4 regions of the Vibrio vulnificus NBRC 15645 genome follow, and region 2 is predicted to be linked to each of the others. Evidence: predicted binding sites of a transcription regulator. Region 2 holds the regulator's gene; each other region holds the start of a gene.

Region 1 (7,486 bases), 1.4 Mb from region 2:
CAAGCACAATACGGTGATTTTGTTCTCTTCAGTGGTGATAACACCCACGTTAAGCGACGTTTCAACCACACCTTCAATCTCATCGCTCATGCGAATGACACCGTTTGGACAAGCATTTAACGCAGCGACAAAGCGTTGTTGATCAGCATTGGTCAATACACCCACTTCCACATCGACCGCTTGGTTAAACGTGACAATGTTGGTTTCCACTTTACCGAGTTCGGCTTTTAGAAGTTCAGTGTAATAGTCAAACAGTTGAGCAAGCTTATCTTGGTTTTCTGCAGGCAGCGCCACTTTGACGAAGGCTTCACGAGGAATCGCATTACGCAGGCTACCACCGCGGAATTCCACCAAGCGCAGATCCAATTCTTGTGCGTGGCCGGCAAGGAAACGTGCCATCAGTTTGTTTGCATTACCACGGCCAGTGTGGATGTCACAGCCTGAGTGACCGCCTTTTAAGCCTTTTAACGTTAACTGACGAGTAATAAAGCCTGCAGGAACCGCTTCGCGTTGAATATCAAACGTCATCGCGCCGTCGATACCGCCTGCGCAACCCATGTAGACTTCACCCTCTTGCTCTGAATCGGTATTGAGAAGAATGTCGCCTTCTAGCCAGCCAGCGTCCAAACCGAAAGCGCCCGTCATGCCTGCTTCTTCATCAATGGTTAGCAGAACTTCAATTGGACCATGCTTGATCTCTGTTGAGGCCAACACCGCAAGGCAGGAAGCCATGCCAATTCCATTATCCGCTCCGAGCGTCGTACCTTCTGCGGTTACCCACTCACCGTCAATGTATGGACGAATAGGGTCAGTGGTGAAGTCGTGTTGAGTGTCTTCGTTTTTTTGAGGCACCATGTCGATGTGCGCTTGAAGAACAACACCCTTTTTGTTTTCCATGCCAGGTGTCGCAGGCTTTTTAATAAACACATTGCCGGTTGGATCGCGACGAACGTCTAGACCTTGCTCTGCCGCCCAGTTGACGATGTATTGAGCAAGTGCTTCTTCATGCTTTGATGGGTGTGGGATAGAACAAATCTTATCAAAAAACTGCCAAAGTGGAGCAGGTGATAAGGTACTGATTTCAGAATGGAACTCAGACACAGATGACTCCTTTTTCTAGGTTTGCCGGATGATGGCACTGCTGTTAGCCCAGTAGATTAGATGGTTGTGGGTTCAGCAGATTATAAGTTGTGAGCAAGGATATCACTTGCAAGCAGAGCCGAGTAGTGTCAGTCACTGGCTGTTTACAAGTGCACTGTCACAGAATGTGAACATCGCTGTCAGCGCTTACTCAATTGGTTGGTTATGTTCTGTAACTTAACCTATTTTGAGTTTGATAATTCTGTAATTTAATTACCAAATTTGCTTGATGTAGATCATTAAATGAAATTTATGTGATTTTAATCACTAAAAGTATTGTAATAAAATTTCTTGGTGGTATATTTGTAACCAACTTCTGAAGCGAAGAAAAAATGCTCAAAGGATGAGTCCGTTTATCGCCTCCAAGGAACCGAGAAATCAAACATGTTTAATTGATTTAATAAGGTGATAGTTATGAAAGGTTTAGCATCTGCAATGTTTTGGACAAACAACTCTGTTTACACCCGCAACTTTGCATACCCAACAAGCTTTGGTTACAAGTAACGTACGCTAACCAAGTGCATGTGACCCCCGAACGATTTGTTCACCCCTAAATTGGAATTTTCTTTCAGTAATCGAACTGACATGATTCTACCGCCACTCAAATTGAGTGGCGTTTTTTTGTTTTCTCAATATTAGTGATACGAGAACAGACCTCACTTCCGAAACCAATCGAATCCGCCGCATTTCTTGCATGTAAACTTTGCAATTTTTCCTCGTTATTCCATGTAAGTTTACGACATTGTCGATTTATTCTTCAGTTTATCTTCTAAAGTCCCTGTTTTTTCTGGTTGTTTCTTAAAGGAAAAATAATAGCGGCTAATTTTTCTTGCTGAAATGGTTTCATAATCCAGCGAGAAATCTTTATTAGAGTGAAAAATCTATCTGGAATTTGTTATTTGATAACTTTATAATCTGCAGCCAATCGATTACGCAACCGTTTACTTTTTACCTTTACAGGATTCGATCATGCTCGAAAGGCTATTTAAACTCAGCGAACATGGCACAAATGTGCGCACTGAGATCATTGCAGGTATTACTACCTTCTTGACGATGGCTTACATCATTTTTGTTAACCCAGCGATTTTAGCTGATGCGGGAATGGACCGTGGTGCCGTTTTTGTTGCTACCTGTCTTGCCGCAGCAATTGGCTGCTTCATCATGGGCCTACTTGCCAACTACCCAATCGCACAGGCGCCAGGCATGGGCTTAAATGCCTTCTTTACCTACGCGGTTGTTCTTGGAATGGGGTATACCTGGCAAGTCGCATTGGCGGCCGTATTTGTTTCGGGTGTGCTTTTTATCCTGTTGAGCATCTTCAAAATTCGTGAGTGGATCATCAACTCGATTCCGCTCTCTTTGAGAACGGGGATCTCAGCGGGTATCGGCTTGTTCCTTGCGTTCATTGCACTGAAAAATGCAGGCATTGTTGTTGATAATCCTGCGACGTTTGTTTCTCTTGGCGATATCACTTCTCTCGCACCAGCTCTGGCGGCTTTTGGTTTCTTTTTGACTATTGCACTTGTTCACCGTGGTGTGAAAGGGGCAGTAATGATTGCGATCTTGGCAGTGACGGCACTTGGTTTGGTGTTTGGTGATGTCCAATGGGCGGGTGTAATGTCAACCCCACCAAGTATTGCGCCTACGTTCATGCAACTGGACTTCTCTGCTGTTTTTGAAGTTGGCATGATTTCAGTGGTGTTTGCTTTCTTGTTCGTTGACTTGTTCGACACGGCGGGCACGCTCGTGGGTGTTGCAACCAAAGCGAACCTGATTGAGAAAGATGGCAAACTGCCACGTTTGAATAAAGCACTGCTGGCTGACTCAACAGCGACTTCTGTAGGTGCGCTACTCGGTACGTCAAACACAACGTCTTACATCGAAAGTGTCTCTGGTGTGGCGGCTGGTGGCCGTACAGGTTTAACTGCGGTTGTCGTGGGTGTGCTATTCCTATTGGCACTGTTCTTTTCGCCACTGGCTGGCATGATTCCTGCATACGCGACGGCAGGTGCTTTGTTTTACGTGGCAATTTTGATGCTTTCAGGTCTTGTGAGTATTGATTGGCGCGACTTAACCGAGGCGGCTCCTGTTGTTGTGACATGCTTACTGATGCCACTGACATTCTCGATTGCAGAAGGGATTTCTTTAGGTTTCATCGCGTATGCTGCCATCAAATTATTCAGCGGAAAAGGGCGTGATGTTTCACTCAGTGTCTGGATTATGTCGGCTATTTTTATCATCAAGTATCTGGTGGCTTAAATAGCTTTTAGAGTTGCGTTCCGGTAGAATAATCGTTTGCGCAGCTCGATACCCAAACTTTCTGTTACGTTTCGGGCTCTCATCTTTATGAGAGCCTGTTGTCTGTTTGGGACAATAGATTTTTCAAATAATTAGGTTATTACAATGAGCAACAAATTCGTTATTACCTGGGATGCCATGCAAACTTACTGCCGTCAACTTGCTGAAAAACAGATGCCAGCAGACCAGTGGAAAGGCATTTGGGCAGTGAGCCGTGGTGGCTTGGTTCCTGGAGCTATTCTGGCTCGTGAGCTAGGTATTCGCTATGTCGACACCATCTGTATTTCCAGCTATGACCACGATCATCAACGTGATATGACTGTATTGAAAGCACCGGAAGGTGACGGCGAAGGCTACCTAATCGTTGAAGATCTAGTCGATAGTGGTGACACCGCGCGTAAACTGCGTGAAATGTACCCTAAAGCGAAACTGATTGCGGTTTGTGCAAAACCTTCTGGTAAAGAGTTGTTGGATGATTATGTCGTCGACATCGCTCAAGAGACTTGGATTGAACAGCCATGGGATATGGCATTGGCTTACGCTGAACCAGTAAACCGAAAGCAGAAGTAAATCCTGATTTTGTTGAGAGAATGACCCTTTTACGGGTCATTTTTTTTTATACTGTTATACTGATTTGGCTTTTAGGCGCACACACTCTTGAATGGAAAGAGTATTAAGCCACTGAGCCGTATTTGTTTTTTAGTCTTTTGGAATGTCACTCTGAGCCCGAATATGTCAGAAGAAGTCAGCAAAAACCTGTCAGAAACGCTATTTGTCAAACATAAGCAAGCCAAAGAAACCTCGGCATTGACTCAATACATGCCGACTAGCCAATCCTTACTTGATGAAATTAAAGAGAAGAATGGTTTTTCTTGGTATCGCAACCTTCGCCGCTTGCAATGGGTGTGGCAAGGTGTCGATCCTATTGAGCAAGAGCAAGTGTTGGCTCGTATTGCCTCTTCCAAACATTCACGCACTGATGAGCAATGGCTCGATACGGTGATGGGATATCACAGTGGCAACTGGGCTTATGAATGGACGAGGCTCGGTATGGAGCATCAAAAGCGCGCCAGTGAGATGACGAATGAAGCGGCATCGGAAGCGCTCTTCTCCGCATCCTTGTGCTACAGCATCGCAGGTTACCCGCACCTCAAGAGTGATAACTTGGCCATTCAAGCACAAGTTTTGGCCAACAGCGCTTACCTTGAAGCCGCGAAAAAAAGCAAATACATCATCAAGCAGCTCGAGATCCCATTTGAGAAAGGGAAGATCACCGCGCACTTGCATCTGACCAATACGGACAAACCACATCCTGTGGTTATTGTGAGTGCGGGGTTAGACAGTCTGCAAACAGACATGTGGCGTCTATTTCGAGATCATCTTGCCAAGCACGATATTGCCATGTTGACAGTAGACATGCCATCGGTGGGGTACAGTTCAAAATACGCGTTAACGGAGGATTACAGTCGCCTTCACCAAGCTGTGTTGAACGAGCTTTTCTCTATTCCTTATGTCGATCATCATCGAGTGGGTTTGATTGGCTTTCGTTTTGGCGGTAACGCCATGGTGAGGCTCTCGTTCCTTGAGCAAGAAAAGATCAAAGCTTGCGTTATCTTGGGTGCGCCTATTCATGATATTTTTGCTTCCCCACAGAAATTGCAGCAAATGCCGAAGATGTACCTCGATGTTTTAGCCTCGCGTTTAGGTAAAAGTGTGGTGGATATTTACAGCTTATCGGGGCAAATGGCCGCGTGGTCACTGAAAGTACAAGGCTTTTTGAGCAGTCGTAAAACCAAGGTGCCTATCTTGGCGATGAGCTTAGAAGGGGATCCTGTCTCGCCATATTCGGATAATCAGATGGTTGCGTTTTTTAGCACTTATGGCAAAGCGAAGAAAATCAGTTCCAAAACAATTACACAAGGATATGAGCAATCCCTCGATTTAGCGATAAAGTGGCTGGAAGATGAACTCTTAAGGTGACAAATCTCCTAATTTAGTCAAGAGTGATGTATGAGACTTAAAATTTAAGCTCATGATAAATAAAAATTATTGTCATTCTTAACATTGAAGAAAATGGAGATTCACATGTCAGAAGTGACGAACAACCCTACCCACAATCGTTTGTTGGCAAAATTGCGAGCGATGGGGCCTTACTTGAGAGACCCTCAATCTAAGGAAGGGCTTTACTACTTTGATTGCTTGTCTGTTTGTATTGATGATCGAAAATCACCAGAGTTGCGCGAGTTTTGGGGCTGGTGGATGGAGCTGGAGGCGACTGAGGGAGGCTTTACAGCAAACTATCATATTGGAAAATATGATGTTGAAGGGAACTGGCTCGATTTGGCTATTCCTAAAAATGCACTTGAAGAAGTGAATAAAACCCAGAACTGTTTTCATCTCAAATTAGTCAAAACCTTGGAAGAAAATTTTCAGCTAAGCGTGGCATATCACGAGCAGTCAGTGGAATTTGTCTGATTTCATCCTCTTGGAACTACCTAAATCAAAAAGGTGCGATTTTCGCACCTTTTCTGCTTGTGAATTCTTCATTTGATTGTTAAAACATCTTCTCTATTTTTGTGTTTCATTTCAGAAGACATCATGACAACGAATCAACAAAGCGTCGCTGCTTCTCAACCAAAAACTATCGTTGTGAAGCTTGGAACCAGTGTGTTAACCGGTGGTACATTAGCGTTAGATCGCGCTCATATGGTTGAGCTTGCGCGCCAATGTGCAGAGTTAAAAAAACAAGGCCACTCTGTGGTGGTCGTCTCGTCAGGCGCGATTGCCGCTGGACGTGAGCACTTAGGTTACCCCGCGCTGCCCAATGCGATGGCGAGCAAACAGTTGCTTGCTGCGGTTGGGCAAAGTCAGTTGATTCAAACTTGGGAATCGTTATTTGCACTTTATGGCATAAAAATTGGCCAAATGTTGCTAACACGAGCGGATCTCGAAGATCGCGAACGTTTTCTCAATGCTCGAGATACGATTAACGCGTTAGTGGATAACGGTATTATTCCTGTCGTTAACGAAAATGACGCTGTCGCCACGAGCGAAATCAAAGTGGGCGACAACGACAACCTCTCTGCCTTAGTGGGCATTTTATGTGGTGCTGATAAACTGCTATTGCTGACAGACCAAAAAGGCTTGTATACCGCCGATCCGCGTAAAGATCCCAATGCTGAGCTGATCAAAGAAGTTAAAGTCATTGACGACACCTTACGTAAAATTGCGGGTGGTAGTGGTACAACACTAGGCACTGGTGGGATGGCAACAAAGCTCCAAGCAGCGGACATTGCGCGTCGTGCTGGCATTGAAGTCATCATTGCGGCAGGCCGTGGTCAAAATGTCATTTTTGATGCGTTGAGCCCAGTACCTCAAGGAACCCGTTTCTTGCCTTGTGAAGAGGCGTTGGAAAACCGCAAGCGTTGGATCCTCGCTGGCCCTGCAGCCTCTGGTGATATTGTGATTGACCAAGGTGCGGTGAAAGCCGTGGTCGAAAAAGGCAGCAGTTTGTTGGCGAAAGGGGTGACCAAGGTACTTGGCGAGTTTTCTCGTGGCGAAGTGGTTCGTGTAACGGATGCACAGGGCCATTTGGTTGCGCGAGGTATTGCGAGTTATTCCAACCAAGATATGGCGAAAATTGCCGGTAAGCACAGCAAAGACATTATTTCGATTCTGGGCTATGACTATGGTTCAGAAGTGATTCACCGTGACGACATGGTTGTCATCCAAGAATAGTCGCTCACCAGAATCAAAGAGGACAACAAAGTGGATTTAATCACATTAGGCAAAGCGGCAAAAGACGCTGCTTTTCAGCTCGCCACCGCTTCTACGGCGCAAAAGAACAAAGCATTGGCCATCATTGCAGATGAACTTGAAGCGAATGCAGCGGATATTTTGGCGGCAAACAGCAAAGATATCGAACTCGGTCGACAAGCGGGTTTGAGCGAAGCGATGCTGGATCGTTTACTTTTGAATGAATCTCGCTTGAATGGCATCGCCAACGATGTACGTAACGTGATCAGCCTAACGGATCCGGTCGGTCGCG
Region 2 (7,486 bases):
AGCTGTTTGCCTATATTGTGATGCCGCAAAAAAATCAGCAGGAATCACGTCATCTCTTTATCCGTGAAGCGAAGAAGCTGTGTCAAAAAGAGTTTAAGCGTTGGTTTATACTCGCGGCAGAGGTGAATCCACTGATGCGTTATTTCAAAGAGCGTGAATTGCCGATCCCAACGCTATATTTGATGGGAGAGCGTGATTATATGTTTATTAAACCCGTCAAAGAGATGGTTGCTGCTCACACCCAGAGTGAGTTGCTAGAGATAAAAAACTGTGGCCATGTGTGCAATGTGGAAAAGCCCGACGAGTTTAACCAGCATTCGATCGATTTTATCCAACGCCAAATCTAATAAAACATGAGGAAGGCTAGTGCCTTCCTCTGTCAATTGCGCTCATTACTCAAGTACTTGCCCACAATGCCAGCAAGCTCCAAATTGACCTTCTATTTCTTCTCCGCACTGTGGGCATAGCCAATTTTGATGCGCTACTTGCTGCTCACGATAGCTGGCTAATATCGCTTTAGCAAAATCGACTTTCTCAGGTTCCAATAGCCAAATGTATGGATTGGTATCCTCAGTTGCTGGTAACTCACCTCTCAAGCCAAATAAACCCTCACCTCGAACCTCACATTGTACCGCTTCATTCATCAGTAATTGGCACACGATATGCGCTTCTATAGGCGTGTTGGCGGTGAATATCTTCATAAGTGAATTCCTTTTATGAAGAGAGTTGAGGTCTAAATTTACTCATGATCCATTTTACAGCGATAGGAAACACACCCAATAACGCAAATGAGGCTAATACTGTCGGTGAAAGTATCCCCGACAACGAGTTGATGTCGGCCAATTGTGTCCCCGCATTTAGGTAGACAGCCGTACCAGGTAGCATGCCTATCTGGCTAGTAAGATAGTAACGACCAATGGAAATTGGTGTTAAACCCATTAGCAAGTTAATCAGGAAAAATGGGAAGACAGGGATCAAGCGTAATGAAAATAGATAAAAGGCGCCATCCTTTTCAACGCCTTGGTTGATCGCGCTAAGTTTGTCTCCAAAACGTGCCTGCACCCAATCTTTTAGCAGGTAGCGACTACTCAAAAATGCGATGGTTGCCCCAATGGTGCTGGCAAACGAGACAAGCAGTAGGCTATACCAAAAACCAAACAGAGCAGCGCCTAATAGCGTGACGACGGTAGCTCCAGGAACTGAAAAGGCGGTAAGACCAACGTAAATGACAAAATAGCTTATTGAAGAAAACAGAAAGTTTTCTTCAATAAAACTGTTCAGGGCAAGTTGTTGTGCTTTAGCGTTGTCGAGTGTGAGGTATTGACTAAAATTAACCGCCAATAAAATAATGGTCGCGATAAGCAAGATTCCGAATACGAGTTTTTTGTTCATTCAATTTTTCTCCAGATAGCTTGGTTATCAGACCTGATTGAGACAGAAAATCTTTCAAACGATATAAAAAAACCACATCATTTTGATGTGGTTTTAATCTATAAGAAATAATAAACGTGCTTGCCTACAAAGACAATTTATTCACTAATTCGTCTCGACGTTGCTGAGGAATCACACTCCAGTGCGTACCATTGATGGCTCCCTCTAACGCCCAAAGCAGCTCTAAGCTCACGGCACCACTGTGGGTGTTTTTAATCGCTTCGTACGCACGAACCGCGCCTTGAGATTCCAACTGCTCGACTGTTTCAATTCCCGCCTTTTTAAGCATTCGTTCGGTGGCTAAACGCAGGTTAGGTAGGTCTTTTAATCGTTCAGGTTTTGCTGTTGCTTGCTGTTGTTTATCATTATTAGCACTGGCCAATGCACGTTTGGCTAAAGCGAGTAGTGCATTTTGGTCTTGCCATAGCGCGTCTGAAATCGCGTAGTACTTAGTGACAACAGGAAACCCACGCTTAGTATAAACGTATGGTTTGAGCCCTTGCTTTTCAAAAAGTAATGTTGATTTTTGATCTGCGCGAATATGAAGCTGGTCTTTCACCACAAGTGCGAACATGGTCTCATCTGCAAAAAGGCCGAATCCGCCAAACATTGAGCGAGATTTTATCGCACCAAGTTGCTCAAAAAGCTTCATTGAATCTTTGAGTATCGGTTTATCCATGATGTGTTATCTCGGTGTAATTACTATTACGCCACCAAATCAGGTCCGAGAGATTAGCAAACCAATGCAAATACAATGTCATTAATGGGTAAACTTGTTGTTATGCATTTTTGCCATCGGTAACCCCGCTACCTACCAAAAAACGTCTGGTTTAGGCCGGAGGCTTTGCGTCCCACTTTTTCAAATGGTTTGCCCTGTGCGTGACACTAGAAGGATACGATTTCTATTGGAGTAACATCACATTTTCAAATAAAAAATGTGACATTGGTTCAAATAATAGTTGCAGTTAAGTGAATGAATACTCGATTTTAAGAACTTAACAGAATTTGACTTAACAAATCACTTACTAAGAATGAAAAAAAAGCATCCAGATTTGGATGCTTTAGAATATTAGTCTTAACTAATTGATTTTTTTAACGGTATCACGAACCACTAACTCGGGATGCATTTCAAACACGCGTTTGTCATGCTCTTTGTCCTTAATACGTTCGAGAAGGATCTCAAATGCATTTTTACCAACACGGCGTTTTGGCTGGTGGATGGTTGTTAGCGGTGGTGAGAAGTATTCCGCCAACTCAATATTATCGTAGCCGATCACAGAGATGTCTTCAGGAATGCGAAGGCCTAACTGTTGAAGGCGGCTCATCAAACCCAGTGCCATGGTGTCGTTGAAGCAGAAGACCGCCGTTGGGCGATCTTGCCACGACGCGATCTTGTCAGCAGCCATCACAGCCGTATCACATTCAAAGTTTCCTTCAAGGATCCACTCGTTGTTAACGGTAATATTGGCTTCCTTCATCGCGCGTTTAAAGCCTTGGATGCGCTCTTGGCACGCGGCTTTTTCAAAGTGACCACTTAAACACGCAATTTTTGTATGACCATTTTCAATCAAGTACTTAGTGGCCAAGTAGCCACCTTCCTCTGAGTTATCGATAATTTTATCGGCTTGTGAGCTGATTGGACCCCAGTCCATAATCACTTTAGGAATATCTGCATGCTTATCAAGCATTTCGCGTAGTTCTTCAGTGAGGTCTGAACACATCACCAAAATGCCATCTACGCGTTTTTCCGCAAGCATACGAATGTAATCACGTTGCTTCTCGTAGATACCGCCGGTATTACAAAGAATTAGCGTATAACCTTGGCGGTAACAGTAGCTTTCTACGCCATCAATCACTTCAGAAAAGAACAAATTGGTAGATTGAGTGACCAGCATACCAATAGTACGAGTTGTGTTGCACTTTAGGCTACGCGCTACTGCGCTAGGCGCGTAGTTGAGCTCGTCAACCGCTTTCATGACTTTTTCTTGAGTGGCTTCTGCAACAAAACGCGTTTTGTTGATTACGTGCGACACTGTGGTCGTGGATACTCCAGCGAGACGCGCGACATCTTTAATTGTGGCCATAGGTATTGTCCTGTCTAAGGTTGCATTTTGAATCTACGATTCTTTGTTGCAACACAGTTTGCTACCTTTCTCCGAATTCGCTTTGTAAGGAAGACACACTAGAAAAGCAGCAGCTTAGCTTTAAATAAACACAAAAACCGCTGTATTTCAGCGGTTTGCATTAAAATCATATTTTATCGATTGCGGTCTCAATTCTAGACCGAGACGGCAAGAGTGGCAACCTACTCAAACAGCGAATTGTGTATCCGTGTTCACACTTTAGTGGTTAAAGTGTAACCGAGTGTTTGCTCTATTGATAAGGGCGTAATTATTATCCAACTAAATAGTCGCTGTCCAGCATACAAAACGCAACAAGTAGTTTTATTGCGCTGTTATAGAAGCCAAACTCATCATATTGTGCTGCTCGTTGAGAGAAGGTAGGTAACCAAGAGAGCAACATTTCTTGAATAAATGTGTTTTGCTCGATGAAAGCATCTTCCATGTGGCGATCTTGTTCAAACTCATTTGAGCGAATGATGAGGTTGCCAAGAAAGTCGAGCATGATCGCTAAGTGATCGGCCGGTTCATTCAGTTGTTGATTGACCTGCACACCATGTTTTTTTAGCCAAGCATCCATTTTTTGTGCCGGCTCGCCATTGAGTAGGCCATCTTTTGTAAGGTAAATTGATGCGTATGGAAGTGCGCCATGTTTTGCGGTTTTCAAAAATAGGTCACAAAAATCTGCCGCTAATTCCAATTGCGCATCTTGACGGTCAACAAGACGATTGAGTGCGTCGACAAAGGCGTTAACGGATGGTCGCAGAGCATCGTTTTCAGCCAATCCCGTTAAAAACGCTCTAATTTCCATGCTTTGATATTTATCGAGTTCTTCCTGAGTCAGTTCTTTGGCAAATAAGCTGGAAAGCCACCAATATATTTCCGCACGTTTTTCATTAAAGGCTTTTATCTCTTGCATCATTTATCGCTCCTAAATCAATCTCCTATAAGTGTAACCAAAAAAAATGAATAACAATAACGCCTATTGTTAAGAAAAATATAAATATATTTGAGCTTGTTAATGGTCTGATATTAAGCTTGTTTTGAATCAATAAAAATCAAGATACTTGCATTTCAAACGAAGTATGACTAGAAATGTTACTAGTTATGAATAGAATGTCTGCCCGTGTAGACAGAAATGACATGAAGTGGTGTAAATGAGCTATCACGTATTAGTCGTAGAAGATGATGTAGTGACTCGCAGTAAACTTGCGGGTTATTTTCAAAAAGAAGGTTACACAGTAAGTGAAGCGGAAAGTGGTGCCGAGATGCGTCATATTTTGCAAAATAGCTGCGTTGATTTGGTGATGTTAGACATTAATTTACCAGGTGAAGACGGCTTGATGCTGACCCGTGAACTACGCAGCCAATCGGACATTGGCATTATTTTGGTAACCGGACGCACGGATAGCATAGATAAAATTGTTGGTTTGGAGATGGGGGCAGACGACTACGTCACCAAACCATTTGAGTTACGTGAACTGCTGGTTCGAGTGAAAAACTTGTTGTGGCGGATTTCGCTTGCGCGCAGTGGTGGTTCAAAACATCAAGACGCGGAAAACGAAGACCATATTGTCCGTTTTGGCGACTGGACCTTCGATATTCATCGTCGAGCGTTGAGCCACAATGGTGAGCCAGTGAAGTTGACCAAGGCAGAATATGAGCTGCTGGTGGCGCTTTCGTCTTACCCAAATCAGGTATTAAGCCGTGAACGCATTCTCAACATGATTAGCCATCGTGTTGACGCGCCAAACGACAGAACGATTGATGTTTTGATTCGTCGCATGAGAGCAAAAATGGAGTTTGATCCTAAAAACCCACAAATTTTTGTGACCGTACACGGTGAAGGCTACATGTTTGCAGGCGACTAGGCGTGGCTTAGAAAGCCAAAATTAACAAACAAAAAAAGAGCTGATTAAGCTCTTTTTTTGTTTCTGCAGATCATGATTCATCATTTTGATGCGCGATTCTCTGCCATGATTTGTTCGTCAGTAAGGAGCAAATCTCGCATGCCTTGCCATAGCTGGCCGAGGGTTTCATACCAGTAGCGCTCTGTTTGCTCAAGGTAGATGGCTTTAGGGGCATATCTATCCCAAGCTTGAGAGATGTTCTTTTGCGCAAGGTAGTTTGTTGGCGCGGGTAACGGCGTTATGCCAGCGTCATGAAACTCTTTCATTGCACGTGCCATGTGACTGGCAGAAGTGACCAAAACCAGCTGTTTTTGACGCACAAATGCCGCTGCTTGTCGCGCTTCTTCCCAAGTATCTTTGGCATCTTCAAGAAGAATAATGTCTGATTTCGCGACACCCAGAGCCAAAGCCACGTTTGCCATCATGCGAGCATGGCTGGTTTCTGAGCCGCCCGCATAGCCAGACAGAATCAACTTTGAGCCCGGATACATCTTTAAAATACGAATTCCTTCCGTCAAACGCATCAACGAAGCACGGCTTAACTCAGACGTAGGGGGGATTTGATCATCCACCACATGGCCATTGCCCAATACCATGACGTAATCGACGGTTTGTACTTCGGGTAGAAATACAGAGTATTGCCTTTCTAATGGCATTAATAACTTGCTGGCAACGGGTTGGAAAGAAACCAAGAATATCCCCAAAAAGGAGAATAATATGATGAAACACCCCGTTTTTTGTCTGGTACTAAACATAATCAGCATCAGACCAGCTAAGCCTATTAAAAGTAGTGCTGGCAAAGGCATTAACAGTGCCGAGAGCACTTTTTTCAGCTCAAACATACAGAAATAGTCCGAAAAAACATCACTTGATAATAAAAATAAGAGAATGCCTCTTTATATCTGCTTTCCTTATGACAGAATAGCAGCACGATTAGATATGATAACTCAAGCTGCTGTGAACCAAGACCGTAATTTCGACGATATTGCCCACAAATTTGCAAAAAATATTTACGGGTCAGACAAAGGCGAGATTCGCCAAGTGATTGTTTGGGAAGATCTTCAACAATTGTTAGCCACCTTTGACGAGGCCAAACAGTCGCTAACCGTATTAGATGCGGGGGGCGGGTTGGCACAAATGTCACAAAAGCTTGCCAAACTCGGACATCACATTGCCTTATGTGATCTATCTTCTGAAATGCTGCAATTAGCAGAGCAGGATATTGCAAAAAATGGCTTGCTTGAGCAGTATCGGCTGATCCATTCTCCGGTGCAGAAGATTGGTGAGCACCTAGCAGAGCCAGTTGATGTGGTGATGTTTCATGCCGTGATGGAATGGTTGGCGGATCCAAAATCCGCTTTGGAAACGGTATTGGAACAAGTCGCACCGGGTGGCGCCGCGTCGATTATGTTCTACAACCACCATGGCTTGGTTTATAAGAATGTGGTTTGTGGCAATATCCCACATATTCTTGAGGGTATGCCTCATCGCAAACGCTTTAAGCTGCAACCGCAAAAAGGCCTAGAACCTCAATCTGTTTATCAGTGGATTGAAGACGCAGGCTTTGACATTTATGGAAAATCCGGTATTCGCTGTTTCAGTGACTATATAGGGAACAGACAGAATATGGGTGATTACCAGTACGAGGATGTGCTCGAGTTGGAACGACGTCTGTGTCGCCAAGAGCCTTACCTCTCGCTGGGCCGATACATTCATGTGTGGGCTAAGAAGAAAGATAAACAGGAATAACAATGAGTGAGACAACTCTCAATGCTGCAGAGCAACCAATCGATGAATTGGTTAGTTGGGTTAAGCAGCACGATTTCTCATTGAACCTGACCACCGAGCGATTGGCGTTTCTCATCGCCATCGCTGTATTAAGTAACGAAAGGTTTGATGAAGAGTTGGGTGAAGGTGAGCTGCATGATGCGTTTACTATCGTCACTCGACTGTTTGAAGAAACGGGTGAAGCCTCAGCGTTTCGCGCCAACAACGCCATCAATGAGTTGGTTAAGCAGCGCCTGA
Region 3 (7,486 bases), 240 kb from region 2:
TCGTGCGTTGGGGCGTTCGAGCCAAAACCATCGGTCAAACCAAACCAAATGCTGCGCACAAGGTTGCTCATGGTAAAGCTGACGTGGCCAGCCAAGGCTGCATCGAACTGTTCTACCGCATCCGATTTGTCCGAGTAGGCGGCGTCCATCTCTTTTAGTACATAGGGATGGCAACGAATGGCGCCTTGACCATAGATGATCATAGAGCGAGTGAGGATGTTTGCCCCTTCCACTGTGACGGCGATGGGTGAACCTTGGTAGCCACGAGCAAGGAAGTTAGAGGGACCAAGGCAAATGCCTTTACCACCAACGATATCCATTGCATCGATGATGCTGCGTTGACCACGGTGAGTACAATGGTATTTCACAATCGCGGAGATGACCGATGGTTTCTCACCAAGGTCGATACCGGCAACGGTAAGGTTGCTCGCTGCGTCCATCACATACGCGTTACCACCTAAGCGTGCTAACGCTTCTTCTACACCTTCAAGATGGCCGATAGGCTGTTTAAATTGGCGACGAATGCGCGAGTAAGCACCGGTTGCCAATGCAGCGGATTTGATACCACCGGTTGAGTTTGAAGGCAGGGTAATACCGCGACCAACAGAGAGACATTCAACCAGCATGCGCCAGCCTTGGCCTGCCATTTTTTGGCCACCGATAATGAAGTCGATCGGTACGAAAATATTTTGGCCACGCGTTGGGCCGTTCTGGAATGGTACATTGAGAGGGAAATGACGGTTGCCGATTTCAACCCCTTTAATGTCTGTTGGGATAAGCGCACAAGTAATACCAAGATCTTCTTGCTCGCCGAGTAAGCCTTCAGGATCGCGAAGTTTGAAAGCAAGACCCAAAACCGTTGCAACAGGGGCAAGGGTAATGTAGCGCTTGTTCCATGTTAGGCGCATGCCCAAGACTTCTTTGCCTTCCCATTCGCCTTTACACACCACACCGTCATCTGGAATGGAACCCGCATCCGAACCCGCTTCAGGGCTGGTTAGGGCAAAACAGGGGATCTCTTTACCTTCTGCAAGGCGAGGAAGATAGTAATTTTTCTGCTCTTCTGTACCGTAATGTTGCAAAAGCTCACCAGGACCCAAAGAGTTTGGTACGCCAACGGTCGAAGAAAGAACACCAGAGACACCAGTCAGTTTTTGCAGCACCAAAGATTGCGCATAAGCAGAAAACTCAAGGCCACCGTATTTCTTCTTAATGATCATGGCGAAGAATTTGTGATCTTTGAGATATTGCCAAACTTCAGGAGGCAGATCGGCCAGCTCATGCGTCACTTGGTAATCGCTTACCATGGCACACACTTCATTTACCGGACCATCGAGGAAGGCTTGCTCTTCAGCAGAGAGTTTTGGTGCTGGAATGGCGTGTAGCTTTTTCCATTCTGGCTTGCCTTTGAAAAGCTCCGCTTCCCACCAAACGGTACCTGCATCCAACGCTTCTTTTTCCGTCTGAGACATGGCTGGAAGCACTTGCTTAAACAAGCCGAGCGCTTTTGCACTGATGAGCGATTGGCGTACAGAGGGCATAGCGAATACCGCCAGCGCTAAGAAGTAGCTCAGCCAGCCGATTGAGCCGACGTAACCGGAGAAAGTTAACAGCAGCATCGTGGCGGTCAACAAGGTGACGGATTTGACTAATGACATTCGATGATAGAGCGTCACGCCCAATATCAAGGTCATCGCGAGTAGGGAGAGCAAGATGTCCATATGTAGGTTCCTTTTCAGACAATTCGTTGTGTTATACGTCTGTGTTTTGGTAAGAGGTCAAACCAGTTGGTTTAAGTGTAATCAAAATATTAAAGAAATGTAAAACACAATTCTGGGCAAAAAGTGATCTGAGTAGAGTGAAAATTCTAAAATTGAGATTTCCATGGTGATTTCCTAAGCAGCTTTGGGCGAATCGCTTTACAAATCCGCGAAAACTGAGGCTTCGGTGTCGACACTATTTCCTGTTTATGGGTAAACTCAGCGTATTGCTATGTTAGCTAGGCTGTCGCTCAGCAAACATCGACGTATAACGTGATAAACCAAGATAAAGAGAACATCGTATGTACCAAGATCTGATTAGAAATGAGTTAACTGAAGCTGCTGACGTACTAAATAAATTCCTAAGCGACGATCACAACATTGCGCAAATTGAAGCTGCAGCGAAAATGATTGCCGAATCTTTTAAGCAAGATGGCAAAGTACTGTCTTGTGGTAACGGTGGTTCACACTGTGATGCGATGCATTTTGCCGAAGAACTAACGGGCCGTTACCGTGAAAATCGCCCTGGTTACGCGGGTATTGCGATTTCAGATCCAAGTCATCTTTCTTGTGTCAGTAACGACTTTGGTTATGACTATGTATTTTCTCGCTACGTTGAAGCGGTCGGTCGTAAAGGCGATGTGCTGTTTGGTCTATCAACGTCAGGCAATTCAGGCAACATTCTGAAAGCGATTGAAGCGGCGAAAGCCAAGGGCATGAAAACCATCGCTCTGACGGGTAAAGATGGCGGTAAAATGGCGGGTCTTGCGGATGTTGAAATCCGAGTACCACACTTTGGTTACGCAGACCGTATTCAAGAAGTGCATATTAAAATTATCCATATCATCATCCAATTGATTGAGAAAGAGATGGAGTAATCTGATCGGGGCAACCCGTATCGATTTGTTCAGGGAGTTTTGTTCGATGTGTGAATTGCTCGGTATGAGCGCCAATGTGCCAACAGACATCTGTTTTAGTTTTACTGGCTTGATGCAACGAGGCGGTAAAACCGGACCACATAGAGATGGTTGGGGAATCACTTTCTATGAAGGAAAGGGATTTAGAACCTTCAAAGACCCAAATCCAAGTTGTGAATCGAAGATTGCGGAGTTGGTGCAAAGTTATCCGATTAAAAGTTGTTCGGTGATCAGCCATATTCGCCAAGCGAATCGAGGTGGTGTTTCTTTAGAAAATACCCACCCATTCACTCGTGAGCTTTGGGGGCGATATTGGACATTTGCACACAATGGCCAACTCACTGACTATCAATCGTTGGATACCGGGCGACATCGTCCAGTTGGGCAAACGGACAGTGAAAAAGCGTTTTGCTGGCTGATGAATCAATTGGAACAGCGTTATCCTGATATTCCTCAGGATATGGAACAGGTGTTTGCTTACCTTGCCTCTTGCTGTGAAACCCTGCGAGAAAAAGGGGTGTTCAACATGCTGCTCAGTGATGGCGAATATGTGATGACGTATTGTACCAACCATCTTTACTGGATCACGCGTCGAGCACCTTTTGGTAATGCAGCGTTGCTGGATGAAGATGTTGAGATTAACTTTCAAGAAGAGACCACCCCTAACGACGTTGTCTCTGTGATTGCGACCCAGCCTCTAACCGGTAATGAAACTTGGCAGAGAATGAAGCCAGGGGAGTATGGTCTGTTTCACTTTGGCGAGCGAGTCAGCAGTAACGCCAATTTATTACTTGATGTCCCGTTTGCAGCAGCAAAACCAAGCTGCCAAGCGCCAACGGAACCACTTGAATAAAACGGTATTGCGAGTTTGTATTGAAAATGGGTTGCGATAAGCAACCCATTTTTTCTTTCGATGTCGAGTGGCGACAATGAATCGCCTTACTCTGCAGCGTAACCGGCGCTGCCAAGTGGTTGGCCATCGAGATAGGCAACACCTTGTTGCATGACAAGCCGCTCTTCTGCCATCCATTTCACCACTAAGGGATAGATGCTGTGCTCTTGCGTTAACACGCGCTCCGCTAGGCTTTGTGCGTCATCTTCTGCGAAAATAGGTACTTTCGCCTGTAAGATCACTGGGCCCCCATCTAATTCTTCCGTGACAAAATGCACACTGGTGCCGTGTTCACTGTCCCCTGCATCGATGGCGCGCTGGTGGGTATGAAGGCCGGGGTATTTAGGCAAGAGGGAAGGATGTATATTGACCATTTTTCCTAAATAGTGACGTACAAATTCACCACTCAGAATGCGCATGTAACCAGCCAGTACTACGATGTCGGGTTGGTATTCGTCTATCGCTTTCATCAATTCACGATCAAAACTTTCTCTATCGGTAAACGCCTTGGGATCGATGTAATGAGCGGGTACCGAAAACTGTTTGGCTCGTTCAAGACCGTAAGCGTCGGCTTTGTTTGAGAAAACCGCACACACTTTGGCTCGGCTTGTATCACACTCGCATGCTTCAAGAATGGCTTGCAGGTTGCTGCCGCTGCCGGAAATCAGTACCACGATTTTTTTCATAACCACTGTCCATTTACTGCTGGTTCTTAAGATCACTGTCTTGCAAGAAAATACCTGCTTTTTGCAGGGTTTTCAGTGTGCCAAATAGCAGAATGAGGACATAGCGTCCTCATTCTGAAGTTATTTTAGGTTTTGCAGCTTAGTTGATTTCAACTTGCTCTTCGCCAGCTTCGGCCTGAGCAATCGCACCAATCACCCACGCTTTTTCACCCTCTTGTTGAAGCAGCGCAACCGCAGCTTCAGCTTGATCTTGAGGCAGTGCCACAATCAAGCCGACACCACAGTTGAATGTGCGGTACATTTCGCGCGTAGCCACATTTCCTTTTTCTTGCAGCCATTGGAAAATGACCGGCCATTCCCAGCTCTTTCCATCGATCACCGCTTTGGTACCTTCTGGCAATACGCGTGGGATGTTTTCCCAGAAACCGCCGCCAGTGATGTGCGAAATCGCGTGAATGTCATGTTGCTCAATCATTTTGAGTGCAGACTTGATGTAAATTTTGGTTGGCTCAAGTAGGTGCTCACCAATAGTGCGGCCTGCAAGCTCCTCATTTTTGTCTGCGCCAGACACTTCGAGGATTTTACGCACTAATGAGTAACCGTTTGAGTGTGGACCACTTGAACCGACAGCGATCAATGCATCGCCTACCGCAACTTTAGTACCGTCGATAATGTCTTCTTTCTCTACTACACCGACACAGAAGCCTGCGACGTCGTAGTCTTCGCCTTCGTACATGCCCGGCATTTCTGCGGTCTCACCGCCGATCAAAGCACAACCTGCTTGAATACAGCCTTCCGCGATGCCCGAAATAACATCCGCAGCCACATCGACATCCAGCTTGCCCGTTGCGTAGTAATCTAGGAAAAACAGAGGTTCAGCACCTTGTACGATCAAATCGTTTACACACATAGCAACGAGATCAATACCAATGGTGTCGTGCTTGTTCATATCCAGAGCTAAGCGCAGCTTGGTGCCAACGCCATCAGTGCCAGAAACTAGAACAGGTTGCTTGTACTTTGTTGGCAGTTCGCATAAAGCACCAAAACCACCAATGCCACCCATTACTTCAGGGCGACGTGTACGTTTTACAGAACCTTTAATACGCTCAACCAGGGCGTTGCCTGCATCAATATCTACACCAGCATCTTTATAGCTAAGAGAAGAGTTGTTACCACTCACGGGGAAGTCCTCGGTTTGAAGTTGGATATGAAAACGGCGCTATTCTATCAGGGCTGGAATATAAAGAGCAAACGTTTGCGCAAGTTTTTTTGTTGTGCAATGTAACGAGAAATTCTGTACGAAATCGTTTATAATCGGCAAGTTTATGTAAATTTTATCTATATTGCCGGAGATGGACATGAAAGTTGTTGAAGTAAAACACCCTCTTGTAAAACACAAAATTGGTTTGATGAGAGAAGGTGATATCAGCACTAAGCGTTTTCGTGAGCTAGCCACTGAAGTTGGTAGTCTTTTAACTTACGAAGCAACTTCAGATTTTGAAACGGAAAAAGTGACCATTGAAGGTTGGAATGGCCCAGTTGAAGTGGATCAAATCAAGGGCAAAAAAGTAACGGTTGTGCCAATCCTACGTGCTGGTCTAGGCATGATGGATGGCGTACTTGAACACATGCCAAGTGCACGTATCAGCGTAGTTGGTATTTACCGCGATGAAGAAACATTAGAGCCAATCCCATACTTCAACAAGCTGGCTTCTAACATGGAAGAACGCATTGCATTGGTGGTTGACCCAATGCTTGCAACAGGCGGTTCTATGATCGCGACGATCGACCTTCTCAAAGAGAAAGGCTGTCAGCAAATCAAAGTGTTGGTGTTGGTTGCTGCGCCAGAAGGTATTGAAGCGCTAGAGAAAGCACACCCAGATGTTGAACTGTACTGCGCAGCTATCGATGAGAAACTGAATGACAAGGGCTACATTGTCCCTGGTCTTGGTGATGCTGGTGATAAGATTTTCGGTACCAAGTAATCCTTCCGATTTGTCTAATGCATATTAATAAAAAATGCCTGGTCACTGACCAGGCATTTTTTTATTCGGATTTCTTTACGTTCGGCAAACAAGGTGTGGTTCACCGAACCAAGCTTCATTTGCCAATTAGTTTTGTGCTTCTTCTTCCATCTGAGCGTTATCCACTACGTGGTTTTCACCCATGTCATGCGGAAGGATAAGGTTAAGAATAATCGCCACGATACCACATAGACTTACGCCCTGTAGGCTGAACTCGCCAATACCAAAAGCCATACCACCAATACCAAACACCAGTGTCACCGCGACAATCACAAGGTTGCGAGATTTATGCAGATCTACGTGATTCTTGATTAATGTATTAAGACCTACAGTGGCAATCGAACCAAAGAGAAGAATCATAATACCGCCCATCACAGGAACGGGAATGGTTTGTAGGGTAGCGCCTAATTTACCGACGAGTGCAAGAACAATAGCGGTGATAGCAGCCCATGTCATGATGACTGGGTTGTAAGCTTTGGTGAGCATCACTGCGCCAGTAACTTCACTATAGGTTGTGTTTGGTGGTGCACCAACCATCGATGCAGCAATGGTGGCAACCCCGTCACCAGCAATCGTGCGGTGTAGTCCTGGTTTTTTCAGGTAGTTTTTACCTGTGACGTTAGAGATTGCCAACATGTCACCTACGTGCTCTACCGCAGGAGCGATTGCAACAGGGATCATGAATAGAATCGCATTGATGTTGAACTCAGGTGTGGTGAAGTTTGGCATGGCCAGCCAAGCGGCTTGAGCCACCGGTGTAAAGTCTACCACTCCGTAGAATAGTGAAACCGAGTAACCTGCCAAGATACCACCGACGATAGGAACCAGCTTTAGGAAGCCTTTTGCAAATACGCTCAGCGCAATCGTCGTGAAGAGTGAAACTGCGGAGATGATGATTGCAGCATCACCATTGATGAGTTGAACCGCACCATCACCAGTTTTACCTACCGCCATGTTGACCGCCGTTGGCGCAAGACCAAGGCCGATAACCATGATCACTGGGCCAACGACGACAGGTGGTAAAATTTTGTGAATGAAGCCCACACCACGTACTTTGATCATCGCGCCAAGTGCAACGTAAACCAAACCTGCTGCCATTAAGCCACCCATGGTTGCGCCAATACCCCATGTTTGAATACCAAACATGATTGGAGCAATAAAAGCGAAAGAGGAGGCTAGAAAAATGGGAACGCTTCGTTTGGTGATC
Region 4 (7,486 bases), 1.1 Mb from region 2:
TCCTCGGGGTAACGCTCTAGACCCCATGTGTGACTGCATTGTCTAAACAACCATTCTGGAGCAGCTTTACCAAGGCGTTGCCTTGCTTGCGTTAAAGCACTTTTAGCTAGCAGTTCCTCATCGGCTAAGCCCTCGGCACAGACATTCATTCGCCGTGCGACTTCTGCAATAGACTCATTGCGGAAAAACGCCATTCCAACAATAAGCCAAAGAACCATATCACTAGGTAAACGACGTCGACGAATTGTCGCTTTATCGGAAAGTGTTGCCGCTTTAGCAACCCACTCATCAGGAATATGCTCGGAGAAGGTGGTTAGCTGAGCGACATCAACAGGACTCTCTTCAAGAAAGTCAGCAAAATAGTTTTGGATAGACATAAAAAATCGGAAACCTATAAACAGGTTTCCGATTGTCTCTCATCAGAAGGATCGGTCAACCGATCCTTATCTGATCTACATTGCGCACATGGCGACCCTTTTGCTATCTGTTTAAAAGCCGAAAGGGCGACTACGCTTGCCACTTTTTGGCAAACTCATGTACCGCTGGAAAGGCTTTCTCATCCAATACATTGGCGAGAGCACAAAGGCGGCGCTGCAGCTCTCCGCTGTAATCACCACACACGTTGATATGGCCCATTTTTCGGCCTGCGCGTTTCTCTTTGCCATACCAATGAATATGACAACCGTCCATCGCCATCACGCTTGCGGGCAGAGTATCTTCACCAAGGATGTTGATCATTGAGGTTTCACGAACCAGCTTAGTGCTACCAAGTGGTAAACCACAAACGGTGCGCAAGTGATTTTCAAACTGGCAAGTTTCGGCTCCTTGCTGGGTCCAATGGCCGGAGTTATGTACTCGAGGTGCAATTTCATTGACTAACAATTGTCCGTCGACATCGAAAAATTCAAGCGCCAACACACCAACGTAATTCAGTGTTTCAGCGACAGCAGTAAACATGTGTTGTGCTTGCTCTTGCAGCTCTGGTGAGTCAATCGCCGTTGAAAGGCTTAACACGCCATTGACGTGAATGTTTTCTGCCAGTGGGTAGACTTCGATCTGCCCTTCTTTACCACGAGCGCCAATCAATGAAACTTCACGTTGAAATGGAACAAATTCTTCAGCGACAATCGCTTGATTTGGCGTAGCCGCGATACAAGCTTCCATCTCTTGCCAAAGGGTTTCAATTTGCGCGGCATCTTTCAAACGCCATTGCCCTTTACCATCATAGCCACCTAATGCGCTCTTTAGCACCATTGGCATGCCAACGTGCTCAATCGCTTTATTGAAGTCTTCACGCGTTTCAATGACGTAGTAATTGGCATTGCGTACCCCCGCATTGTCGAGCAAGGCTTTTTCCAAACGACGATCACCACCTGCCTTTATCGCCTCACTGCTTGGAAGAAACTTGCCACTTGCTTGGCAGATCGCCAATACGTCATGAGGAATGTGTTCAATCGCTTGCTCTAAGCCGTGACCAAGAAGATGCAACGTCAAAGGATGAACGACATCACCCGTTGTCACATCATAGGCAGAAATCTGGATATTCAAAGGCGCACCAGCTAATGACATCATACGTGCTAATTGTCCAGCGCCCAGAACCAATACGTGCATGATTTAGTCCTCTGCAGGATTCGGGTTAGCAAGGACGCTTGCTGTTTGTTCTTGGCGGAAGGACTCAACTTTGGCCATGATATTTTCGTCGTGAGTTCCAAGGATTTGCGCAGCGAGAAGACCAGCGTTCGCTGCACCAGCTTCACCAATTGCCAATGTCCCTACTGCGATGCCTTTTGGCATTTGCACAATAGAGTAGAGAGAGTCGAGCCCTGATAACGCGCGTGATTGCACGGGTACGCCCAAAACGGGCAAGCTGGTAAATGCCGCCGCCATGCCAGGTAAATGCGCCGCGCCACCTGCACCAGCAATAATCACTTTCAACCCACGCTCTTTGGCGGTTGAGGCATATTCAGCAAGGAGATGAGGAGTTCGATGTGCTGAAACTACTTTGGTTTCGTATTTCACGCCAAATCTGTCCAGCATTTCTGCTGCTAGTTTCATGGTTGGCCAATCCGATTTAGAACCCATGATGATACCGACTTTCATCTCAAACTCCTTCAAGCTGCATAATTGGGTGAGCTGATCAATTTTGTGCGCATTATACGAGGTTTTTTACCGCAAGCAAACGTTTGCGTTTGGGTGAAAGCTACCACGCGCGTTTTTCGCTGGCATTCGGCGGGTTATTGGCTTATTTGTAGTAGGTTGAGTGTCTAGAGAGAAGAAGCGGTGAGTAATTTACAGCAAGTCGTGAAGGCGTTAAAGCAAGGTCAAGTGGTGGCTTACCCGACAGAGGGCGTGTTTGGCTTAGGTTGCGATCCTGATAATGAGGTGGCCGTTGAGCGTCTTCTGACGATTAAACAGCGACCCAGAGATAAAGGCTTGATTTTGATCGCCGCTGATTTTCAACAGCTTCAACCGTATCTCGATTTAACAAGTTTGTCATCGGAGCAACTTCAGAGAGTTTTCGCCACTTGGCCAGGTCCTTATACATGGGTAATGCCAGCAAGTGCACGAGCGTCGGCGCTCGTCACAGGTTATCGCCAGACCGTTGCGGTTCGTGTGAGTGATCATCCTTTGGTACAAAAGTTGTGCAGTGAGTATGGAAAGCCGCTAACCTCTACCAGTGCGAATTTGTCAGGCCAAACGGAATGTAAAACCGTTGAGCAGGTTCAAGGTCAATTGGGCAACCAGATCTCCGCCATTTTGCTTGGTGAGATTGGTGAGCGCCATCGACCCAGTGAAATCCGCGATGCTCGTACAGAACAATTATTAAGACAGGGATAACCCTGCTCAGCTTCAAAAGGTAGTTTAGATGTCCACAATAGATAAAGACGCCGTCAAGCTTTACTTGATGCAGTTACAAGATCAAATTTGTCAACGACTGGAACAAGAAGATGGCAAAGCAACATTTATAGAAGATGCTTGGCATCGAGAGCCAGGAGACCGATTAGGTGGCGGTGGCCGAACACGCGTAATGCGTGATGGCAACGTGTTTGAGCAAGGGGGGGTTAACTTCTCCCATGTGCAGGGTAGTGCAATGCCAGCTTCTGCAACGGCGCATCGTCCAGAATTGGCTGGGCGCCGATTCGAAGCCATGGGCGTTTCTCTCGTCATGCATCCTCACAATCCTTACGTTCCGACATCGCATGCAAACGTGCGTTTCTTCATTGCTGAAAAAGAGGGGGAAGCACCGATCTGGTGGTTTGGTGGTGGGTTTGACTTAACTCCGTTCTATCCGTTTGAAGAGGATTGCCAATTTTGGCACAACACCGCCAAGGAAGTGTGTGCGCCCTTTGGTGCTGATGTGTATCCGCAGCATAAAGCTTGGTGTGATGACTATTTCTATTTGCCTCACCGCGGTGAAACGCGAGGTATCGGCGGCCTATTTTTTGATGACCTCAATCTGTGGGAGTTTGAGAAGTGCTTTGACTACATCAAAGCTGTTGGTGAAGGGTATTGCGATGCTTACTTACCCATTGTTGAACGTCGTAAAGCCACAGAGTATGGCGAGCGTGAACGTGAGTTCCAGTTGTATCGCCGTGGCCGCTATGTTGAGTTTAACCTAGTGTATGATCGCGGGACTTTGTTTGGCTTGCAAAGTGGTGGGCGTACCGAGTCGATTTTGATGTCGATGCCGCCACTGGCTCGCTGGGAATACAGCTATGAACCACAAACTGGTTCACCAGAAGCGGACCTTTACCAGCATTACTTAAAACCGAGAGAATGGTAAGCAAGGAATCTCCTCTTTTCTATATAGATAGATAGTGATAGGGTCATCGTTAATCAGGTGGCCCTGTTTTCTCTATAGTTAAGCAAGCGGTAAGAACAACAAAGGTAAGGAAATGACTCAACAAATCGATCGTTATGCTGTGTTTGGCAACCCTATCGGACACAGTAAATCGCCATTTATTCACACCTTGTTTGCCCGCCAAACCAACCAGTCTTTAATCTACACAGCAGAAAGCGCGCCAAAAGAGGGCTTTGTTGAGGCAATGAAAGCGTTTTTTGCTGAAGGGGGAAAAGGGTGCAATGTGACCTTACCTTTTAAGGAAGAGGCGTATCAGTTTGCGAGTCGTTTAACGGAGCGAGCCCAATTGGCTGGTGCAGTGAACACACTAAAAAAACTGGATGATGGTGACATCATTGGTGACAACACTGATGGCGCAGGCCTTGTGCAAGATTTGTTGCAGCACCAAGTTGTGTTAGAAGGAGCACGTATTCTAGTGATAGGAGCAGGGGGCGCAGCTCGTGGCGTGCTTAAACCGCTACTCGACCAGAAGCCAGTCTCTCTCACCATTACGAATCGTACTTTCTCTAAAGCCGAAGAACTGGCTGCATTGTTTGCTGCTTATGGGTCTGTTACTGCAAAAGAGATGAAAACAGTGAATGAAGAGTACGATGTTATTATCAACTCTACGTCTGCATCATTGAGTGGTGAGTTGCCAGCTCTTTCTTCCTCTATATTCGCCGCCAACAGTACTAGCTACGACATGATGTATGGCAAGGGCGATACCACCTTCAATCAATGGGCTAAGCAACACGGCGCTGCTCATGCCTATGACGGGTTGGGTATGCTAGTTGGGCAAGCTGCCGAAAGTTTCATGCTATGGCGAGGGTTGCGTCCCGGGTCTAAACAAATCTTGCGCGAGTTAAGAAAAAATCTTGAAGGGCTATAAGCGATGAATCAAGCCATCTTATTTCCAGACATGCAATCTTGGGATGAAGCATCACAATCCGTGAATTTTGCAGCGCAACAATCGGGTGCACTCATAGAGTGTTTTGTGGCGAAACATAAGCTAGAAAAGTTATCTGGCTTAGAGCTAGATACTGAGCAAGCCGTGATCGCTGCTTTTATTGATTACCGATTTGATCTGGAAGAAATAGCTGAAGAGTTAATAGAAGATGAAGCCTTCAATGAAGAAGGCCATATCATTATCGACTAACTCACCTTTCATGAAGGTCTTTTACTTCATTTAAATAGTCATTCTTGTTTTGGACATAGTTGTCCGCTGACTTTTGTAAAAAAGCGCGTTCTTTTTCTGACAGAGGACGGGCTTGTTTTACTGGGCTACCGACATAAAGATAACCGCTCTCTAATCTTTTTCCTGGTGGCACTAGGCTGCCCGCGCCAATCATCACGTCTGATTCAACCACGACAGCATCTAAAACAATCGCCCCCATACCAACCAATACACGATCGTGAATATCGCAGCCGTGCAGCATCACTTTGTGGCCAATGGTCACGTCATTACCAATCAGCAAAGGGTAGCCATGAGGATTTTCTGCGTTTTTATGGGTCACGTGCAGCACGCTGCCATCTTGAATGTTGGTGCGAGCTCCGATGTGGATATGGTTAACATCGCCACGTGCCGCAACCAATGGCCAAATACTCGAATCGTCACCTATTCGAATATCACCGACAATGACAGAGGTTGAATCGATATAGACGCGTTCGCCTATTTGGGGATGAATGCCTTTGTAACTTCTAATCGAACTCATTTTTCCTCCTTATAAAGCCTTATCAATGGTGATATCGAGTGAGAAGAGTAGCAAAAACTCACCGTTTAGAATAAAAAACACTCAAACGATAGAAAAATCAAAAAAAACGTGAAAAAGGGCTTGCCAACGTGACGCCGATCTCTATAATGCCACCTCGCTGAAACGGCAAGGCTTCGTAAGAAACCAGAGCCCATCAGCCAAGGCATTTAGCCAGGTGAATCACCTGAAAAAAGTTTTGAAAAAAGTGGTTGACACTAAAACTTAACTCGCTAAAATGGCCGCCTCTTCCGAAGTGATGCGATTCACAAAAGAAGAAAGCTCTTTAACAATATAAACCTATCAATCTGTGTGGGCACTCGTTGATGATAATCCAAAAGATTTATCAATGAACTGAGTGACCAAAACGATACTAAGTATCGGCACAGTCAATTTATTCAGTATTCATTGAGCTGAAGCGAAAGCTTCAAAAAACTTTTAATTGAAGAGTTTGATCATGGCTCAGATTGAACGCTGGCGGCAGGCCTAACACATGCAAGTCGAGCGGCAGCACAGAGAAACTTGTTTCTCGGGTGGCGAGCGGCGGACGGGTGAGTAATGCCTGGGAAATTGCCCTGATGTGGGGGATAACCATTGGAAACGATGGCTAATACCGCATGATAGCTTCGGCTCAAAGAGGGGGACCTTCGGGCCTCTCGCGTCAGGATATGCCCAGGTGGGATTAGCTAGTTGGTGAGGTAAGGGCTCACCAAGGCGACGATCCCTAGCTGGTCTGAGAGGATGATCAGCCACACTGGAACTGAGACACGGTCCAGACTCCTACGGGAGGCAGCAGTGGGGAATATTGCACAATGGGCGCAAGCCTGATGCAGCCATGCCGCGTGTGTGAAGAAGGCCTTCGGGTTGTAAAGCACTTTCAGTCGTGAGGAAGGTGGTAGTGTTAATAGCACTATCATTTGACGTTAGCGACAGAAGAAGCACCGGCTAACTCCGTGCCAGCAGCCGCGGTAATACGGAGGGTGCGAGCGTTAATCGGAATTACTGGGCGTAAAGCGCATGCAGGTGGTTTGTTAAGTCAGATGTGAAAGCCCGGGGCTCAACCTCGGAACTGCATTTGAAACTGGCAGACTAGAGTACTGTAGAGGGGGGTAGAATTTCAGGTGTAGCGGTGAAATGCGTAGAGATCTGAAGGAATACCGGTGGCGAAGGCGGCCCCCTGGACAGATACTGACACTCAGATGCGAAAGCGTGGGGAGCAAACAGGATTAGATACCCTGGTAGTCCACGCTGTAAACGATGTCTACTTGGAGGTTGTGGCCTTGAGCCGTGGCTTTCGGAGCTAACGCGTTAAGTAGACCGCCTGGGGAGTACGGTCGCAAGATTAAAACTCAAATGAATTGACGGGGGCCCGCACAAGCGGTGGAGCATGTGGTTTAATTCGATGCAACGCGAAGAACCTTACCTACTCTTGACATCCAGAGAATCTAGCGGAGACGCTGGAGTGCCTTCGGGAACTCTGAGACAGGTGCTGCATGGCTGTCGTCAGCTCGTGTTGTGAAATGTTGGGTTAAGTCCCGCAACGAGCGCAACCCTTATCCTTGTTTGCCAGCGAGTAATGTCGGGAACTCCAGGGAGACTGCCGGTGATAAACCGGAGGAAGGTGGGGACGACGTCAAGTCATCATGGCCCTTACGAGTAGGGCTACACACGTGCTACAATGGCGCATACAGAGGGCGGCCAACTTGCGAAAGTGAGCGAATCCCAAAAAGTGCGTCGTAGTCCGGATTGGAGTCTGCAACTCGACTCCATGAAGTCGGAATCGCTAGTAATCGTGGATCAGAATGCCACGGTGAATACGTTCCCGGGCCTTGTACACACCGCCCGTCACACCATGGGAGTGGGCTGCAAAAGAAGTGGGTAGTTTAACCTTCGGGAG

The links. The regulator PurR, encoded in region 2, represses purine synthesis genes. The targets are predictions, from matches to a motif close to TNANGNAAACGTTTNCNTNA.
Region 1: AOT11_RS03635 (NCS2 family permease) is a predicted target of PurR. The motif match lies at 2,070-2,089, and genes of this name have one in related genera.
Region 3: purM (phosphoribosylformylglycinamidine cyclo-ligase) is a predicted target of PurR. The motif match lies at 5,499-5,518, and genes of this name have one in related genera.
Region 4: purE (5-(carboxyamino)imidazole ribonucleotide mutase) is a predicted target of PurR. The motif match lies at 2,172-2,191, and genes of this name have one in related genera.

What each region holds. Positions count from the first base shown of each region.
Region 1 is NZ_CP012881.1:792,926-800,411, reverse strand. It holds gene AOT11_RS03640 (aminoacyl-histidine dipeptidase) at 1-1,101, opposite strand, end outside; gene AOT11_RS03635 (NCS2 family permease) at 2,110-3,399, shown strand; gene gpt (xanthine phosphoribosyltransferase) at 3,544-4,008, shown strand; gene frsA (esterase FrsA) at 4,171-5,418, shown strand; gene crl (sigma factor-binding protein Crl) at 5,524-5,913, shown strand; gene proB (glutamate 5-kinase) at 6,037-7,176, shown strand; gene AOT11_RS03610 (glutamate-5-semialdehyde dehydrogenase) at 7,189-7,486, shown strand, end outside.
Region 2 is NZ_CP012881.1:2,611,357-2,618,842, forward strand. It holds gene AOT11_RS12100 (alpha/beta fold hydrolase) at 1-347, shown strand, start outside; gene AOT11_RS12105 (putative signal transducing protein) at 393-701, opposite strand; gene AOT11_RS12110 (TVP38/TMEM64 family protein) at 715-1,392, opposite strand; gene AOT11_RS12115 (TfoX/Sxy family DNA transformation protein) at 1,517-2,110, opposite strand; cyclic di-GMP riboswitch class I at 2,226-2,314, opposite strand; gene purR (HTH-type transcriptional repressor PurR) at 2,511-3,515, opposite strand; gene torD (molecular chaperone TorD) at 3,826-4,473, opposite strand; gene torR (two-component system response regulator TorR) at 4,709-5,422, shown strand; gene elyC (envelope biogenesis factor ElyC) at 5,503-6,303, opposite strand; gene cmoM (tRNA uridine 5-oxyacetic acid(34) methyltransferase CmoM) at 6,401-7,210, shown strand; gene mukF (chromosome partition protein MukF) at 7,213-7,486, shown strand, end outside.
Region 3 is NZ_CP012881.1:2,373,505-2,380,990, forward strand. It holds gene fadE (acyl-CoA dehydrogenase FadE) at 1-1,721, opposite strand, end outside; gene lpcA (D-sedoheptulose 7-phosphate isomerase) at 2,063-2,638, shown strand; gene AOT11_RS11045 (class II glutamine amidotransferase) at 2,685-3,530, shown strand; gene purN (phosphoribosylglycinamide formyltransferase) at 3,617-4,255, opposite strand; gene purM (phosphoribosylformylglycinamidine cyclo-ligase) at 4,395-5,435, opposite strand; gene upp (uracil phosphoribosyltransferase) at 5,614-6,240, shown strand; gene AOT11_RS11065 (uracil-xanthine permease family protein) at 6,367-7,486, opposite strand, start outside.
Region 4 is NZ_CP012881.1:1,536,259-1,543,744, forward strand. It holds gene AOT11_RS07095 (IS4-like element ISVvu3 family transposase) at 1-377, opposite strand, end outside; gene AOT11_RS07100 (5-(carboxyamino)imidazole ribonucleotide synthase) at 508-1,611, opposite strand; gene purE (5-(carboxyamino)imidazole ribonucleotide mutase) at 1,615-2,100, opposite strand; gene tsaC (L-threonylcarbamoyladenylate synthase type 1 TsaC) at 2,281-2,838, shown strand; gene hemF (oxygen-dependent coproporphyrinogen oxidase) at 2,867-3,784, shown strand; gene aroE (shikimate dehydrogenase) at 3,897-4,730, shown strand; gene AOT11_RS07125 (DUF1488 family protein) at 4,734-4,997, shown strand; gene AOT11_RS07130 (gamma carbonic anhydrase family protein) at 4,999-5,553, opposite strand; rRNA gene AOT11_RS07135 (16S ribosomal RNA) at 6,029-7,486, shown strand, end outside.